Xanthobacter dioxanivorans: one gene and its partner. The protein of the gene in region 2 interacts with the protein of the main gene of each other region in a pairwise test. Links are inferred from orthologs where the notes say so. Each region holds a gene or a part of one and is shown on either strand. Other genes may lie near its edges.

Region 1 (6,968 bases), 1.3 Mb from region 2 along the record:
CGGCGGCGAAGTCGAAGCGGCGCTGGTCGAGGTCGAAGCCCAGCGCGGCGTCCGCGTCGTAGGTGTCGAGGCCCTGCGCCTGCAGGGCATAGGCGCGCATCTTGTTGGAGATGCCGTTGCCGCGCCCCTCCTGGTCCAGATAGAGCAGGATGCCCCCCTCCCCTTCCGCCATGCCGCGCACGGTGTCGCGCAGCTGGTCGCCGCAGTCGCACTTGAGCGAGCCGAACAGATCGCCGGTGAGGCAGGCCGAATGCAGCCGCACCGCCACCGGGGCGGCAAGGTCCGGCCGGCCCACCACGATGGCCACCTGGTCGCGCAGGCCCTCGCCGCCGCGAAACACCACGAACTCGGTCTCGGGCGCGCCTTCCAGCGGCACCGGCGCGCGACCGACGATGGCCAGGCGCGCCACCTGCGCCGCGCGGTAGGCCATCACCTCCGCGCCGGCGACGCGGACAAGGCCGGCCGCCTGCTCCGGCGGCAGCACCGCCACCACCGCCGCCGGAAGCACCAGGGCGAGGCCCAGAAGCTCCAGCGCCGCGAGGTCGAGCGCGCCGGCGGGCGCCACCGGCGCGTCGAGGCGGGCATCGACCTTCAGGGTCAGGGTGGCGATGCGGGCCGCATCGAGGCGGGGCAGCGCCAGCATTCCGGCCTTCTGGCCCGCCTTCTCCCGCGGCGCGCCGAGCCGCAGCAGGCGGGGGGCGGGCAGGACGAGGCGCGCATCGCAGGCGCCCCCGGCCTCCAGGGCCGCGCCGGCATCGGCGCCGAAGGTCTCCGCCGCCAGGACGATCACCGCCTCGGCCCCGTCCTCGACGCGCACCGCGCGTCCCGCCCGCACTTCCGACAGCGCGCGTTCCACCGCAATACCGCCGGACGCGCCCCCGAGGCCGAGACCATCATTCACGAACGCCATGCCGACCTCTCGAAAATGCGATCCGTCCGATTGGAAGAGACGTAACAAAATGCGGATAAGCTGCGTTCCAATCCCATGAACACCTTACGGCGGACCCCGACCGATGGATGACACGACCGGACGGCCGAAACGGGCTTCGCGCCGGCCCGCCGCCGCAGCCTGCGTTCAGGTGGCGATCCCGGCGGCCGCCCACAAGGCGCCGGACGGCCCGCGCGAACGTGATCGACCCTTCGTCATCGCCCAGCTCGGCCAGTCGTTGGACGGGCGGATCGCCACCACGTCGGGGGAATCCAAATACATCAACGGCGCCCATGCCCTCGACCACCTGCATGCCCTGCGCGCGTCGGTGGATGCGGTGGTGGTGGGGGTCGGCACCATCGCCGCCGACAACCCGCTGCTCACCGTGCGCCGCATCCCCGGCCGCAGCCCGGCGCGGGTGGTCGTGGACCCGTCCGGCCGCGCCGATCCCGCCGCCCTCTGCTTCCGCGCCGACGGCGCCCGCCGCATGGTGGTGCGCCGGGCCGGCCTCGACCGGCCGATGGCGGAGGGGGTGGAGGAGATCGTGCTCGCCGGCGCGGCGGCCTTCGCCCCGGCGGCCATCCTCGCGGCGCTGGCCGAACGGGGCATGGGACGCATCCTGCTGGAAGGCGGGCCGAGCACGCTGCGCGCCTTCCTCGCGGCCGGCGCGATCCATGCCCTTCACGTTTTCGTGTCCCCGGTGATCCTCGGCGCCGGGCGGCTCGGCCTCGAACGCGACGCGTGCGACAGTCTCGCCGATGCCTTGCGCCCGCCCGCCCGCGTGCAGGTCTTTCCGGATGGCGACGTGCTGTTCGAATGCGACCTGTCCCGCGCGGCGGATTGCGGCGGGACGCACGAAGACCGAAGGGAGACCGTGAGCCATGAGCCCGACGAGCAGGCCCCCCGAGGCCGCGATCCTGAAGCCCTACGCGCCGCCGGCTAGGTGGCTGCACTGGATCATGGCGGCGCTGGTGCTCGCGGTGATTCCCGCCGGCTTCGTGATGATGAACATGGCGTCCGGCCCGGCGCAGGACCGCCTGTTCGACCTCCACCGCTCCATCGGCTTCACCATCCTGTGCCTCGCGGTGCTGCGGGTGCTGGTGCGCATCCTCAACCCACCCCCGGACGGCCGGAAGGCATGCACCGGCACATGTGGCTGACGGCGGAAGCCGTGCACTACGCCCTGTATGCGCTGATCTTCGTGATGCCGGTGCTGGGCTGGCTCGCCTCCAACGCCTTCGGCTCGCCGGTCAGCGTGTTCGGATTGTTCACCCTGCCCAACATCGTCGGCAAGGACGACGCCCTGGCCGACCTGTTCGGCAACTGGCACCAGCGCCTCGGCTACCTGATGACGGGACTGCTGGTTCTGCACATCGGCGCCGGCCTGTTCCACGGCGTGATCAAGCGCGACGGGGTGTTCTCGCGCATGTGGCCCGGCCTCTCGCGCTGAGCCCGCCGTCGCCGGCCGGGCGGGCGCGCGCACGCTCCGTGTTTCCGTTGACATGCCGGCGAAGCACTCCTACCACTTGTATGGCCGGCCGGTTTGTAATGCAGAACGGGGTTCCAATCGGCTCCGTTCATAGGGGATCAAATCGCATGGCCCTACGCGTGTCCGGAAAGAATCTCGACGTGGGCGAAGCCCTTCGCCAGCGTCTCATTGAGCGGGTCTCCGAAGTCCTCGCCAAATATTTCGATGGCGGATGGTCGGGACATGTCACCGTCACCCGGGACGGCTCCGGTTACCGCTCGGAATGCATGCTCCATCTCGATTCGGGGGTGAACCTGCAGGCGCACGGCGCCGCGCAGGATGCCAATTCCTGTGCCGATTCGGCGGTGGAGAAGATCGAGAAGCGCCTGAGGCGCTACAAGCAGCGGCTGAAGGATCGCCACGGCCACGGCAATGGCGGCGGCGACTATGAGGGCGACTACGCCGCCCAGAGCTATGTGCTCAGCGCCCCCGAATCGGACGTGGAGGAGGAGCTCGAAGGCTGGAGCCCCACCGTGGTGGCCGAGCAGGTGACGCGCCTGCGCAGCCTGTCCGTGGCCGACGCCGTGGTGGAACTCGACATCACCGGGGCTCCGGTGGTGGTGTTCCGCCATGCGGGGCATGGACGGGTCAGCGTCGTCTATCGCCGCGCCGACGGCCATGTGGGCTGGATCGACCCGGCGACCGAGGAACTCCATTGAGGCGCTCCCTCCCCCGCGGATTTCGGCCGGGCACGGCCTGAAGCCCGCGGTTTGGACCCGGCTCGCGGCCCAAGATGGAGTCGCAGCTTGAGACTTGGGCGCGATCCCTTTAGATGGAGGCGAAATGACGACCTCCGTGAGGGATCGCTCCCCGCGTGTTGAACAGAGACGGATCTGGCTTTGCGGGGGGCCGCGGAGCTGTTCCTCCGCAAAGCATCCGGCTCTTGCGGCCGCCGCTTCTTGAGCAACGGCCGCTCGCCGCAGGGATCCGATCCATGCCTCTCGCCGACCTTCTCGCGCCGAACGCGGTATTCCCGATGCTACGGGCGAGCAGCAAGAAACAGGCCCTTCAGGAACTCGCGCACAATGCGTCGCTGCTGATGGGCCGCGACCAGCGCGAGATCTTCGAGACCCTGCTGCAGCGGGAGCGGCTCGGCTCCACCGGCGTCGGCAACGGCATCGCCATCCCGCACGGCAAGCTGTCGGGCCTCACCAAGCTGTTCGGGCTGTTCGCCCGGCTGGAAAAGCCCATCGACTTCGAGGCGCTGGACGGCGCGCCGGTCGACCTCGTCTTCCTGCTGCTCGCGCCGGAAGCGGCGGGCGCCGACCATCTGAAGGCCCTCGCCCGCGTCGCCCGCATGCTGCGCGACCCCGACGTGGTGGAGAAGCTGCGCGCCACCCGCGACGCGGGCGCCATGCATGCCCTGCTCACCGCCACCTCGGCGTCCAACGCCGCGTGAGGCTGCGGCCCGGTCAGGCCGCATCCCCCGCGCGCGGGGTCAATGCACGCTCACCGTCACCAGCTCGTGCTCCATGGCATTGGCCAGCGCCGCCTCGCGGCTGTCGGTCAGCATGATGGGCGTGCCGTCCGCCGCATGCAGCGTGAACAGCGTCATGCCCGGCGCGATCTGCGGCGCCTGGGGAAACAGCGAGGCCACGTCCTCGGAACGGATGGAGCGCACATAAGCGATCTCTCCGCCGCCAAGCACCGCGAGGGCCTCCTGGCTGATCTCATGTTCGATATCGTGTGTCATCTGCCTTACTCCTCACTCCTGGCAACGTGGCTCGCCTCGCCCTTACGGGCGCGAGACGATGGCGATGCGCTTGGCGTGGCGAGCGGGTTCCGGACGCACCAGGTCCACCGAGAGCAGCCCGTTCTTCAGTTCGGCGCCGAGCACGTTCATGCCCTCCGCCAGAACGAAAGTCCGCTGGAACTGCCGGGCGGCGATGCCCCGATGCAGGAAGACGCGGCCCTGCCCATCCTCGACCTGGCGGCCGCGAATGGTCAGCTCCTTCTCTTCAAGGACGACCTCGAGCTGATCCGCCGTGAACCCCGCCACCGCCAGAGTGATTCTCAGGCGCAGCGGCTCCTCGACGGCCTCGATCCTCTCCACATTGTAGGGAGGATATCCCTCGGCGCTCTTGGCCACCCTGTCGAGTGCCCGCTCGACCTCGTCGAACCCCAGAAGAAAGGGGGACGACAGCGAAGACATCCGCGACATCCGTCAAAGCCCTCGTCAAGCGACTTTGCATTGCCGGGCGCGCACCACTCCGGCCGCGCCCGCCGGGGCCCTTACGGCACCCCGACAGGTACGCATATGGGAAGGTCACCCTTCCCCCGCAAGACGCGGCGCCGACGGCCTCACGCGGCCCGGCGCGGTCCCACCGGCGACACCGGGGCGAAGCTGTCGGCGTCGGCCGCCTCCCATTCCGCCGCATAGGGGGTCTCCTCCGGCCCTTCGAGCAGCACGCCCGCGGCGAGGAAGGGATAGATGCGGTCCAGCGGCTTCACCTCGATGGGGCTGACCCGGTGCCACACGTGGTGGGGCAAGAGCTCGCGCGGATGGGACAGGCCCGCCGCCGCCACCAGGTCCGCCAGCGCCCCGACCGTGTGGTGCTGGAAGGAGGTCACCCGCGCCGCCTTCTCCGGCACCACGAGGCCGCGCTGGAGATGCGGGTCGTTGGTGGTGACGCCGGTGGGACAGGCGCCGGTGTGGCAGCGCATGGACATGACGCAGCCCAGCGAGAACATGAAGGCGCGGGCGGCGTTGCACCAGTCGGCGCCGATGGCCATGTTGGCCGCCATGGAGAAGCCGGAGGTCACCTTGCCCGAGGCGGCAAGCCGCACCTCCGAGCGCAGGCCCGTGCCCACCAGCGCGTTGCGCATGAGGATGAGCCCCTCCCGCAGCGGCATGCCGAGATGGTCGGCCAGCTCGTGCGGGGCGGCGCCGGTGCCGCCCTCGGCCCCGTCCACCACCACGAAATCCGGGCGGATGCCGGTCTTCACCATGGCCTTGGCGAGGGCGAACACCTCGCTGGGGTGGCCGACGCACAGCTTGATGCCCACCGGCTTGCCGCCGGAGAGCGCGCGCAGCCGGGCGACGAACTCCATCATCTGCGCCGGCGTCGAGAAGGCCGAGTGGCGGGACGGCGAGATGCAGTCCTCGCCCATGGGCACGCCGCGCGTCAGCGCGATTTCCGGCGTCACCTTGGCGGCGGGCAGCACGCCGCCGTGGCCGGGCTTGGCGCCCTGCGACAGCTTGATCTCCACCATCTTCACCTGGTCGTCCGCCGCGCGCTCGGCGAAATGCTCGGGCGAGAAGGTTCCGTCGCGGTTGCGGGCGCCGAAATAGCCCGAGCCCAGCTCCCACACGATGTCGCCGCCGTGGATGCGGTGATAGGGCGAGAAGCCGCCCTCGCCGGTGTCGTGGTAGAAGCCGCCGTTGCGCGCGCCGAGATTGAGCGCCTCGATGGCGTTGCGCCCGAGCGAGCCGAAGCTCATGGCGGAGATGTTGAGCACCGAGGCCGAATAGGGCCGCGCGCACTCCGGCCCGCCCACCTCCACGCGGAACGGCTCCTTCGCCACCGGGGCGGGGGCGAGCGAGTGGGTCATCCACTCGTATTCGGCGGCATAGGTGTCGAGCTGGGTGCCGAAGGGCTGGCGGTCTTCCTCGTTCTTGGCGCGCGCATAGACGATGGAACGGTCCTCGCGGTTGAACGGCCGCCCGGACTGGTCGTCCTCCATGAGATATTGCCGCAGATAGGGCCGCAGGGCCTCGAAGATCCAGCGCACCGAGCCGATGACCGGATAGTTGCGCAGCAGCGAATGCTCGGACTGGGTGATGTCGAACACGCCCACCAGAACCAGCGGGAACAGCACGCAGAAGATCGCGAGCCAGACCGGATGCCCGCCGAAGGACAGGACGAGGCTGGCGAGGGTGGCGATGACGAGGGCGATGAAGACGCTGTAGCGCTTGAGCAGCATGCGGGTGGCGGGCGAAAGAAAGGTGCCCCGCGGCGCATCCGTTACGGACGCGCCGATCTTGTTTTCGGGATCGGTGGCGACTGGCATGGTGGAGGGTCCTCCCGCCGCCAAGCTAGAGCACGCGCCCGTCGGATTGCACTGCCATCTGGTCGGATGACGCGGTCTCCTTCCCACTTTTGGCGGGCGAGTCACCGATCAGGTTGATTTCAAGCTGATCGGATCGCGCTCCGGGGAAGTCGGCAGCGAAGGCGACAGGCGCCGGCTCAGGCCGCCACCGGCACGCCGGCGGCGAACTTTTCCGCCAGTGCCCGCAGCAGCGGGATCTGGCCCGGCAGCTCGCTCCAGTAGCGCCGGTGCAGCTCCAGATTCACCACGGCGCCCGGCGCGAACCGGCAGCGGCGGGCCACCTCCTCCCAGTCGATGCTGCCCCAGCCGAGGGGCAGATGCAGGTCGCCCTCGCCGAGGGCGGCGCGCTCTGCGTCGTCGATGGCCCAGCTCTCCAGCGGCCGGCCGAAGCTGTCGTGCACGTGCACGTGGCGGGCATAGGGGGCGAGGGCGGCGATCTCGCCCATGAAGTCGACCCGCGCC
Region 2 (5,907 bases):
CGCGAGCAGGTCGCGGCCGGACATGTCCGGCAGGCCCAGATCGAGGATGACGAGGTCCGGCGGCGTACGGCCGGCGCGCTCGATGGCCTCGGCGGCGCTCCCCGCGCTCGCCACATCGTAGCCCTGGGTCGCCAGCCCGGTGTTCAGCAGCCTGCGGATGGCCGGTTCGTCGTCGACCACCAGAACCTTCACGGGAACACTCACGACAATGCCTCGAGCTGCGGTGCGCCCACCGGCACCGGCATGCGGATGGTGAAGACAGCGCCGCTCCGCTCGGGCCGCCGCGAGACGGTGATGGTGCCGCCCATGGCCTCGAGGAAGCCGCGGGCGATGGCGAGGCCGAGGCCGGTGCCGGCCCGCACCTGGTCGCCTTTGCGGACCCGGTAGAACTTGTCGAACACCCGCTCCACGTCGCCTTCGGGGATGCCCGGCCCCTCGTCCAGCAGGCGCAGCGTCACCTGGTCGCCGTCCGACCAGCCCTCCAGGCGCACGCGCGAGCCTTCGGGCGCGTACTTGGCGGCATTGTCGAGGAGGTTGAACAGCGCCTGCTCGAACAGCACCGGATCGACCAGCAGCATGGGCAGGTCGGCGGCCAGCTCGATCTCCACCTTGTGGTGGCGCAGGATCGCCTGGGCCCGTCGCATGGCGCTGCCGACGATCTCGCCCACGTCGTACAAGGCGGCGTTGGGGGCCACCGCGCCGGATTCCAGCCGGGTCATGTCCAGGAGGTTGGCGATGAAGCGGTTGAGCCGCTCGCCCTCCTCCTCGATGGTGGAGAGCAGGTCGGCGCGGGCCTCCGGCGCGATGGAGGCGGAGAAATCCCGGAGGGTGCCGGCCGCGCCCATGATCGAGGCGAGCGGTGTCTTCAGGTCGTGGGAGATGGAGGTGAGCAGCGCCGAGCGCAGGCGGTCGGTCTCTGCGTCCAGGCGCGCCTTCTCCACGTCGGCCACGAGGTTGACCCGCTCCACCGCGAGCGCCGCCTGATCGGCCAGGGCATCGAGAAGCCGGCGCTGCTCCGGCGTCAGCAGCGGCCCCTCCTTGTCGCGGTCGATTCCGATCACGCCCACCGTGCCGCGCCCGGTCTGCATGGGCAGGAACAGCCGCTTGGCGCCCGGCAGGGTATCGGCGCCGCGCCCGGCGACCCGGCTGTTCTCGAACGCCCATTTGGCCGCGGCGAGGTCGGCGGCGTCGAGCACGTCCTCGGGCGGATAGGCGGCCTTCACCGCCAGGGCCCCTTCCTCCGCCAGCAGGAGCACGACGCGGACCTTGAGCATGGAGGCGATCTGGAAGGCCGTGGCCCACAGCAGGTCGTCCAGCGTCCCGGCGCCCGCGAGCTTCTTCGAGAACAGGTAGAGGTCCTCGGTGGTCTTCGCCCGCGCCCGCGCCGCCAGCGCCTGGGCGCGCACCCGCGCCGTGAGGTTCGAGGCGATGACGGCGACGACGAGGAAGAAGAACAGCGCGACCACGTTCTCCGGGTCGGTGATGGTGAAGGTGTAGAGCGGCGGGATGAAGAAGAAATTGAACGCCAGCATGCCGGCGACCGATGCCAGCAGCGCCGGCGCGAGGCCGAAGCGCACCGCGCTCACCAGCACCGCGGTAAGGAAGACGAGGGCGATGTTCTGCAAGGCGAGAATGCGTTGCAGGCCGAAGCCGACGAGGGTCGCCAGCGCCACGATGCCGAGGCTGGCGAGATAGGGCGGCGCGTCGAGCCGGCGCGCGGGGGCCCCGGATGCGGACCGGTTCGCCGGCGGTCCCGGCTCCGGCTCGCCGGCGATCACGTGGACCGAGATGTTGCCCGAGCGGCGCACCAGATCATGCACCACCGAGCCGTAGACGATCTCGAACCACCGGGCGCGGTCGGACTTGCCGATGACGATGTGGGTAACGTTGGCGGAGCGGGCATAGCCCAGCACGTCGTCGGCGATGCGGGTGCCGCCGGGGATGGTCACCGCCTCCCCGCCCAGGCGCTCGGCGAGGCGCAGGAAATCGGCGATGCGGTCGCGCTCGGCGGGGCCGAGCCGCAGCGCGCGACCGGTTTCCACGTAGAGCGCCACCCATGGCGCCCGCAGCCGGTCGGCGAGGCGCTTGGCGTAGCGCACCAGGGCGGCCGCGCGCGGATCCTCGCTGAGGCAGACCAGCACCCGCTCCCCCGCCGCCCACGGCCCCGAAATGGCGTGGGCGCGCATGTGGGTGAGCAATTGCTCGTCCACCCGCTGGGCGGTGCGGCGCAAGGCGAGCTCGCGCAGGGCGGTGAGGTTGCCGGGGGAGAAATAGTTCTCCACCGCCCGCCGCGCCGTCTGCGGCACGTAGACCTTGCCCTCCTTGAGGCGCTGGATGAGGTCGCCGGGCGTGATGTCGATGATCTCGATGTCGTCGGCGCGGTCAATGATGGCGTCGGGCACCGTCTCGCGTACCCTGACGCGGGTGATCTGCGCCACCACGTCGTTGAGGCTTTCCACGTGCTGGATGTTCAGCGTGGTGTAGACGTCGATGCCGGCCGCGAGCAGTTCCTCCACGTCCATGTAGCGCTTGGCGTGGCGGCTCTCCGGCGCATTGGTGTGGGCGAGCTCGTCCACGAGGACGAGGGCCGGTCGGCGGGCGAGGATGGCGTCGAGGTCCATCTCGTCCAGCTCGCGCCCCTTGTAGGGCACGCGCCGGCGGGGGATCACCTCCAGCCCGGCGACCAGCGCCTCGGTCTCCTGCCGGCCGTGGGTCTCCACCACGCCCACCACCACGTCGGCGCCTTCCTTCAGGCGGGCATGGCCGGAGGCGAGCATCTCGTAGGTCTTGCCGACGCCCGGCGCGGCCCCGAGGAAGATCTTCAGGCGGCCGCGCGTCTCCTGCTCGGCCGCCGCGAGCAGGGCTTCGGGCGAGGGCCGCAGGTCCGCGGCTCGGTCTTCGGGCATGGCCTCCTCCGGATGCCCGGCGGGCGCGCCGCCGGGTCCGTTGCCTCAACGGTGTGTCACTCGCCGCGGATCTTGTCGAGGGCGAGATTGAGGGCGAGCACGTTCACCTTGGGCTCGCCGAGGAGGCCGAGGGTGCGGTCCTCGACGCTGGCGGCGACCAGACGGCGCACCTGATCCTCCGGCAGGCCGCGCGCCTTGGCGACGCGGGGCACCTGGAACAGCGCGGCCTCGGGCGAGATGTGCGGGTCGAGCCCGCTACCGGAGGCGGTCACAAGGTCCACCGGCACGGCGGCGCCGGGGTTTTCCGCCTTCAGCGCGTCAAGGTCGCCCTTCACCCGGTCGGCCAGCGCCGGGTTGGTGGGGCCGAGGTTCGAGCCCATGGAGTTTGCCGCATTGTAAGGCTGGGCGACGCTCTTCGTCGGGTCGGCGGGATCGGCGCCGGTGGTGGCGGAGGGGCGGCCGTGGAAGGTGCGGTCCGAGGTGAAGCTCTGGCCGATGAGGGCCGAGCCGACGACGGTGCCGTTCCGCTCGATCAGGCTGCCGTTGGCCTGGCGCGGGAAGAGGGCCTGGGCCGCGCCGGTCATGGCCAGTGGATAGGCGAGGCCGGTGAGCGCGGTGAGCAGCACGAGCACGACCAAAGCGGGGCGAAGTTCCTTGAGCATGATGGGTTCTCCTCAGACGAGGTGAAGGGTGGTGATGGCGAGGTCGATCGCCTTGATGCCGGCGAAGGGCACCAGGATGCCGCCGAGGCCATAGATGAGCAGGTTGCGCTTGAGCAAGGCGGCCGCGCCGATGGGCCGGAACGCGACGCCGCGCAACGCCAGCGGGATGAGCGCGATGATGATGAGCGCGTTGAAGATGATGGCGGAGAGGATGGCGCTCTGCGGCGAGGCCAGCCCCATCACGTTCAGCGCGCCGAGCTGCGGGTAGAAGGCCACGAACATGGCCGGGATGATGGCGAAATACTTCGCCACGTCGTTGGCGATGGAGAAGGTGGTGAGCGAGCCGCGCGTCATCAGCAGCGCCTTGCCGATCTCCACGATCTCGATGAGCTTGGTCGGGTCGCTGTCGAGGTCCACCATGTTGCCGGCCTCGCGGGCCGCCACCGTGCCGGTGTTCATGGCCACCCCCACGTCCGCCTGGGCCAGCGCCGGGGCGTCGTTGGTGCCGTCGCCGCACATGGCGACGAGCTTGCCCTTGGCCTGCTCGTCGCGGATGAGACGGAGCTTGGCCTCGGGCGTGGCCTGGGCCAGGAAGTCGTCCACCCCCGCCTCGGCGGCGATGGCGGCGGCGGTGAGCGGGTTGTCGCCGGTGATCATGACCGTGCGGATGCCCATGCGCCGCAGTTCCGCGAAGCGCTCGCGGATGCCGCCCTTCACGATGTCCTTCAGGTGGACGACGCCCAGCAGGCGCCCGTCCCGCGCCACGGCCAGCGGCGTGCCGCCGGCCTTGGCGATCTCCTCGGCGATGGCGTTGACCTCGCGGACCGCCTCGGGGCTGACGAGGGGGCGCACGTTCTGCACCGCGCCGGAGGCGGTCACCGCGCCGCTGCCCGACTGGACATAAGCGAGGATCGCATCCACCGCCCCCTTGCGCAGGGACGAGCCGTCCACGTCCACGCCGCTCATGCGGGTCTGGGCGGTGAAGGGCACGAAATGGGCGTTGAGGCTTCCCATGTCGCGGCCGCGCAGGCCGTATTTCTCCTTCGCCAGCACCACGATGGAGCGGCCTTCCGGGGTCTCGTCGGCGAGCGAGGCGAGTTGGGCGGCATCCGCCAGCTCGCGCTCGGCCACGCCGCGCACGGGGCGGAAGTCGGCGGCCTGCCGGTTGCCCAGCGTGATGGTGCCGGTTTTGTCGAGGAGCAGCGTGTCCACGTCGCCCGCCGCCTCCACCGCGCGGCCGGACATGGCCAGCACGTTGAAGCGCACCAGGCGATCCATGCCGGCGATGCCGATGGCCGAGAGCAGGGCGCCGATGGTGGTGGGGATGAGGGTGACGAACAGCGCCACCAGCACCACCACCGAGATGCTCCCGCCCGCATAGGCGGCGAAGCTCGGGATGGAGGCGGTGGCGAAGATGAAGATGATGGTCATCCCCGCCAGCAGGATGTTGAGGGCGATCTCGTTGGGCGTCTTCTGCCGCTCGGCGCCCTCCACCAGGGCGATCATGCGGTCGAGGAAGGTGGAGCCCGCCGCCGCGGTGATGCGCACCTTGAGCCAGTCGGACACCACCGTCGTGCCGCCGGTGACCGCCGAGCGGTCGCCGCCGCTCTCGCGGATGACGGGGGCGCTCTCGCCGGTGATCGCCGCCTCGTTCACCGAGGCCACGCCTTCCACCACCTCGCCGTCGGAGGGAATGACGTCGCCGGCCTCCACCAGCACCACGTCACCCACCTTGAGGCCGGTCCCCGGCACGGAACGGAAGGCGTTGCCCTCGCCGGTGAGGAGCTTGGCCTGGGTTTCCGCACGGGTGCGGCGGAGCGAGGCCGCCTGCGCCTTGCCGCGGCCTTCGGCCACCGCCTCGGCGAAGTTGGCGAACAGCACGGTGAACCAGAGCCAGAGGATGATCTGGAACGAGAAGCCGAGGCTGGAACCGCCCATGAGGAGGTCGCGCAGGAAGAGGACGGTGGTGAGCAGCGCCACCACCTCCACCACGAACATCACCGGATTCTTCACCATCGCCCGCGGGTCGAGCTTGGTGAAGGAGGCGCCGATGGCGGGCACCAGGATGGACGGGTCGAGCAGGCTGGACGAATGGGACTTCGAATGGGATTTGGCCATGGGAGGCACTCCCGGGAAAAGAGGGGTCACTTCGCGGAGATCTGGAGCACGAGGGTGATCGCCGCCTGGATGGCGGCCGCGGCCACGAGGCAGGCCACGCTCACGATGAGGACGATCTCCGAGGTCTGGAGGGGCAGGCCGGGCCTTCCGTCCCGCCCGGCGCGAGGCCGGGCGGGGGCGGTGTCCTGGCCGTTGGCGAGGGGCTTGGGCGCGGGGGTCTC

What was found.
Region 1: the proteins of EZH22_RS14485 (region 2) and ptsN interact in binary tests that used the Escherichia coli proteins (3 or more experiments, as listed by UniProt). The link is inferred for Xanthobacter dioxanivorans from one-to-one orthologs.

Annotation. Positions count from the first base shown.
Region 1 is NZ_CP063362.1:1,743,605-1,750,572, reverse strand. Bases 2,423-5,122 are described here. They hold ptsN (PTS IIA-like nitrogen regulatory protein PtsN), read left to right. Parts: upstream 2,423-3,390; coding sequence 3,391-3,855; downstream 3,856-5,122. Other genes in these bases: EZH22_RS08235 (FMN-binding glutamate synthase family protein), read right to left, coding at 4,758-5,122; EZH22_RS08240 (Hsp20 family protein), read right to left, coding at 4,192-4,617; EZH22_RS08245 (BQ00720 family protein), read right to left, coding at 3,895-4,149; hpf (ribosome hibernation-promoting factor, HPF/YfiA family), read left to right, coding at 2,525-3,115. Outside these bases: GTP cyclohydrolase II RibA, read right to left, coding at 1-910; EZH22_RS08270 (RibD family protein), read left to right, coding at 1,014-1,871; more of EZH22_RS08235, read right to left, coding at 5,123-6,467; EZH22_RS08230 (sugar phosphate isomerase/epimerase family protein), read right to left, coding at 6,644-6,968. UniProt on the Escherichia coli protein: Seems to have a role in regulating nitrogen assimilation.
Region 2 is NZ_CP063362.1:3,093,202-3,099,108, forward strand. What follows is about bases 1-3,294. They hold EZH22_RS14485 (sensor histidine kinase), read right to left. Parts: upstream 2,907-3,294; coding sequence 201-2,906; downstream 1-200. Other genes in these bases: EZH22_RS14480 (response regulator transcription factor), read right to left, coding at 1-204; EZH22_RS14490 (K(+)-transporting ATPase subunit C), read right to left, coding at 2,963-3,294. Outside these bases: more of EZH22_RS14490, read right to left, coding at 3,295-3,568; potassium-transporting ATPase subunit KdpB, read right to left, coding at 3,581-5,686; EZH22_RS14500 (hypothetical protein), read right to left, coding at 5,713-5,907. UniProt on the Escherichia coli protein: Member of the two-component regulatory system KdpD/KdpE involved in the regulation of the kdp operon. KdpD may function as a membrane-associated protein kinase that phosphorylates KdpE in response to environmental signals.